2 regions of the Fodinicola acaciae genome follow, and region 1 is predicted to be linked to the other one. Evidence: riboswitches for the same ligand, from Rfam matches in the RefSeq annotation. Region 1 holds a riboswitch; the other holds the start of a gene.
The links. Region 1 has a riboswitch for thiamine pyrophosphate ahead of thiO (glycine oxidase ThiO). Riboswitches for the same ligand answer to the same signal wherever they lie in the genome.

Region 1 (2,200 bases):
GCGTCGGCCAACAGATCGCGTACGCCGCCCACCGTCACCCGCGTGTCGAAGCCGGCCTCGTACTGCGTCGCGCCGAGCACCACACCGCCGTCATCGCGCGGCACCAGATACATCGCGCGGCCAGCGACCAGCGCGCGTACGGTCCGCCGCGGTGGACCGACAGTGCCAGGACGCGCGCGCAGCCGCAGGATCTCGCCTTTCACCGGTCGTACGACCCGCGACAACCGCTCGTGGAGCCGGCCGCTGTACGCACCGGCCGCCAGCACGACGGCATCGGCGCGCAGGACACCGCCGCCGGCGAGGGTCACCTCGCCGCCGCGTACCGACGCGGCCGCTGTCCGTACGACCGGCACGTCACGGATGGCCAGGGACAACGCGGTCATCAGCTGACGGTTGTCGACCGCGTGGTCGTGCGGTACGGACAACCCGCCGCGGACCGGACCGGCGACCGCCGGCTCCAGCTCGCGGACCTCGCGCGGCCGCAGCGACCGCACCTGGCGGCCGAGACCGTCCAGGAAGGCCGCCAGCCGGTCGAGCTCGGCGCGATCGGTGCCGTCCGCGGCGACCACGATCGTCCCGTCCGTCCGCAGACCGGCCGGCACGCCGGCGGCGGACGCAAGATCATCGGCGTATGCGGGCCAGGCATCGAGCGAGGCGGCGCCGAGCTCCAGCAACGGCTCCTCGCCGTGCCACGCCTCGGTGACCGGCGCGAGCATCCCGCCAGCGACCGCCGACGCGCCGCTGCCGGCGGCAGGATCGACCAGTGTGACCTGCCATGACGCCGAGGCGCGCCAACAGATGGAGAGACCGACGACGCCACCGCCGACCACGATCAACGTACGAGCTGTCACCGATCACCACGCTCCCTGCGCCGGCATGACCCGGATCAGGTTCGACGGTCGAAGCGGATCGCGCTTCCTCTCAGCCCGGCTTGCCCAGGCTCCCGTGCGGACCAACTGCCATCCTAACCCGGAGACTCGCTACGGTCGGAACCATGAACAGCGACCCCCGCCACCGCCTCGCCGACGCGAGGCTCTATCTGTGTACGGACGCGCGTCGCGACCGCGCAGATCTGGCCGAGTTCGTGAACGCGGCGCTGGCCGGTGGCGTCGACATCGTGCAGCTGCGCGACAAGGGTCCGGACGGTCCGCTGGAAGCGCGCGAGGAGCTGGCCGCGCTGGAGATCCTCGCTGAGGCGTGCGAGCGGCACGGTGCGCTGTTCGCGGTGAACGACCGCGCCGACATCGCGCTCGCCGCCGGTGCCGACGTCCTGCATCTCGGACAGGACGACCTGCCGGTTTCCTGGGCCAGGCGGATCGTCGGCGACGATGTCGTGATCGGCCGGTCCTCACACGACGTCGGCCAGGCGTCGGCCGCGGCGACCGAGCCAGGCGTCGACTACTTCTGCACCGGGCCGTGCTGGCCGACGCCGACCAAGCCGGGCCGGCCGGCGCCGGGCCTCAGCTTGGTGCGCGCGACCGCCGGCTCCGAGCGGCCGTGGTTCGCGATCGGCGGCATCGACGCCGATCGTCTCGACGAGGTGATCGAGGCCGGCGCGCGGCGAGTCGTGGTCGTACGCGCCATCACGCAGGCCGAGGACCCGCGCGCCGCCGCAGAGTTCTTCGCGACCCGGCTGCGAAAGGTGAGCTGACGGCGTGGACGCGGAAGGCCTGCGCCGGCTCGGTGAGGACGGGCTCGCCGAGCTGCTCCGCCGCCGGCCGGACGCCGCCGACCCGGCGCCGGACAGCCTGCTCGCACTGGCCAACCATCTCCAGCACCCCAACTCCGTCGTACGCGCGCTGCAGCGGCTCGACCTGCCGACGATCCAGGTCTGCGAAGCGCTCGCCGCGCTGGGCAGCGAACCGTCGGTCAAGGAGTTGGCGCGGTTGCTGGGGGTCAGTCCGCGCGACGACGACCTCCAGCGCTGTCTCAGCGTCCTTCGGGCATACGGGCTGCTGGACGAGGTGGCGGCGCAGCGCCATCTCTCAGTGGTCACCGACCACGGCGCGACGGTCGGCCGCGTACGGCTGGTCACCACGGCCGCGCTGGCCTGGGAGTCGCCGCTCGACCTCGGTCCCCCGATCGGCCCGTACCTGGCCGAGCTGACCGTCTCCGCCCTCGCCGGCATCCTCACCGCGCTCGGCCGCGACCGGCCGTCCCGCAAGCAGGACCTGATCGACGCCGTCGTCGCCGCGCTGAC
Region 2 (2,200 bases), on a different contig from region 1:
ACAGATGACCCGCAAGCGGGTCGGTCAGGGCCTGCTGGAGGCCTTCAGCGAGACCTGTGAGGTGTGTCATGGCCGCGGCCTGATCATCCACACCGAGCCGGTCGACAAGGACAACAAGCAGCAGGTGTCCAGCGCGGAAGGCAGTGGCCGGCGCAAGCGCAACCGCGGCAAGGACTCCGCCGAGAGCGCGCCCAAGCCGCGTCCGCCGGTCGAGGACGCCGACGACGTGGTCACCGCCGAGGACGCCTCGCCGATCGACGACGTGAGCGACAACAGCCTGGTCGTGGAGCCGGTCGAGCCTGTGTCCGCCTCGCCGGCCGCCGAGCCCGCTGTCGCTGAGGCCGAGCCCGAGCCTCCGGCCGCCGAGGTCGAGGAGCCGACGGTGTCGGTGGCGCAGCCGACACGCGCGCGGCGCACTCGCCGCGCCGCCTCCCGCCCAGCCGGTCCGCCGCCCCAGGTCGCCGTCGGCAGCTGACCCCCCTCTCCACCGCAGCCGCCTGGTCAGAGGACGCAATCGGATTCCGATTGCGTCCTCTGTTGGCTCTTGACCTGCGGGTTTCCCGGCTGGGGTGACATTCGGACCCGCGATCCGGCGCCCGAATGTCACCCTGTCGCCCAGGGTCGCCGGAAAACCGGTCAAGAAAGTTGCGATCGGACCTAAGGCCTTCATCCCCGGTCCGGCATATCCGCAGGTCAGTGCGCCACAGACGATGCAATCGGATTCCGATTGCGTCGTCGGTCGAGCGGCCGTTTGCCGTACGCGGAAAACAGGTTACGGTGTGAGTTAGTGACGGCGGGGTGCCTCGTCTGGCGAGGCTGAGATCAGACCCGTCGAACCTGATCTAGCTAACACTAGCGAAGGGACCGTCGCGGCCATGATTCCGCATGTGTTGACCATCGCCGGCACCGATCCGACCGGCGGCGCCGGCATCCAGGCAGATCTCAAGACGTTCTCGGCGCTCGGCGGCTATGGCATGACCGTCGTGACGGCGGTCGTCGCGCAGAACACGCGAGGCGTGCGGTCGATCCACCCGGTCCCGGCGGATTTCGTCGGCGAGCAGCTCGACGCGGTGTTCCAGGACGTACGCGTCGACGCGGTGAAGACCGGAATGCTCGGCGACGCCGGCCTGATTCGGACGGTCGCCGCGAAAATCGCCGTCTACAAGCCGAAATACCTGATCGTCGACCCGGTCATGGTCGCCAAGAGCGGCCACCGGCTGCTGCCGGAGGACGCCGTACGCGCACTCCGCGACGACCTGCTGCCGCTGGCCGACCTGATCACGCCCAATCTGCCGGAGGCGGCGGATCTGTTGGAGGACAAGGAAACCGACGATCTCGCCGGCATGCACGAACAGGCCGGCCGGCTGCGCGCGTACGGTCCGGTGGTGCTGCTCAAAGGCGGTCATCTGGCCGGCAGCGACAGCGTCGACATCCTGCTCGACCGCGAACCGGTGGAGTTTTCCGCGCCACGCGTGGAAACGCGCAACACGCACGGCACCGGCTGCACGCTGTCCTCGGCGATAACGACGTTGCGGCCGATGCGGGACGACTGGTTTTCGGCCGTACGAGAGGCAAAAGACTATCTGACCGCCGCGCTGACCGCCGCCGACGATCTGGACATCGGCACCGGACACGGTCCGCCACACCATTTTCACGCGATCTGGAAGGAAAGCTGATGTTCTGCGAGCAGGTGTGGAGCCGGATCCAGCCGCTGCTCAAGGAAACGCTCAACCATCCGTTCAACCGGGAGTTGTCCGCCGGCACGCTCGACCAGGACGTTTTTCGTTTCTATCTCGTCCAGGACGCGCGTTATCTGGCCGATTTCGCCAAGGCCCTGGCGCATGCCGCGGCGATCGCGCCGGCGCCGGACGACGCCGCTTTTCTGGCCGGCAGCTCGGCAAATGTCATCGTCGTCGAGCGCGGCCTGCACGAGCGTTATTTCGCGCGATACGGACTGACCGGCCTCGATGACATCCCGACCTCGCCGAGCGCCACCGCCTACAACAACCACCTGCTGGCGGCCGTCGCGCGCGGCGGCTTCGGTCCGCTGATGGCGACCGTGTTGCCGTGCTTCTGGATCTACGAGTACGTCGGCAACGCGATCCACACCGAGCAGACCGGCGCGGCCAACCCGTATGCGGACTGGATCGAGACGTACGCCGACCCCGGCTTCGCCGAGTCGGTGGCCAGGGCCAAGGAC

Region 2: it holds a riboswitch for thiamine pyrophosphate, as region 1 does, so the genes downstream of both, thiD (bifunctional hydroxymethylpyrimidine kinase/phosphomethylpyrimidine kinase) here and thiO (glycine oxidase ThiO) in region 1, are expected to answer to the same signal.

The regions. Positions count from the first base shown of each region.
Region 1 is NZ_WOTN01000001.1:2,180,061-2,182,260, forward strand. It holds gene thiO (glycine oxidase ThiO) at 1-851, opposite strand, end outside; TPP riboswitch at 847-957, opposite strand; gene thiE (thiamine phosphate synthase) at 995-1,651, shown strand; gene GNX95_RS10145 (helicase-associated domain-containing protein) at 1,656-2,200, shown strand, end outside.
Region 2 is NZ_WOTN01000002.1:2,278,113-2,280,312, forward strand. It holds gene GNX95_RS26020 (Rne/Rng family ribonuclease) at 1-475, shown strand, start outside; TPP riboswitch at 785-881, shown strand; gene thiD (bifunctional hydroxymethylpyrimidine kinase/phosphomethylpyrimidine kinase) at 876-1,676, shown strand; gene tenA (thiaminase II) at 1,676-2,200, shown strand, end outside.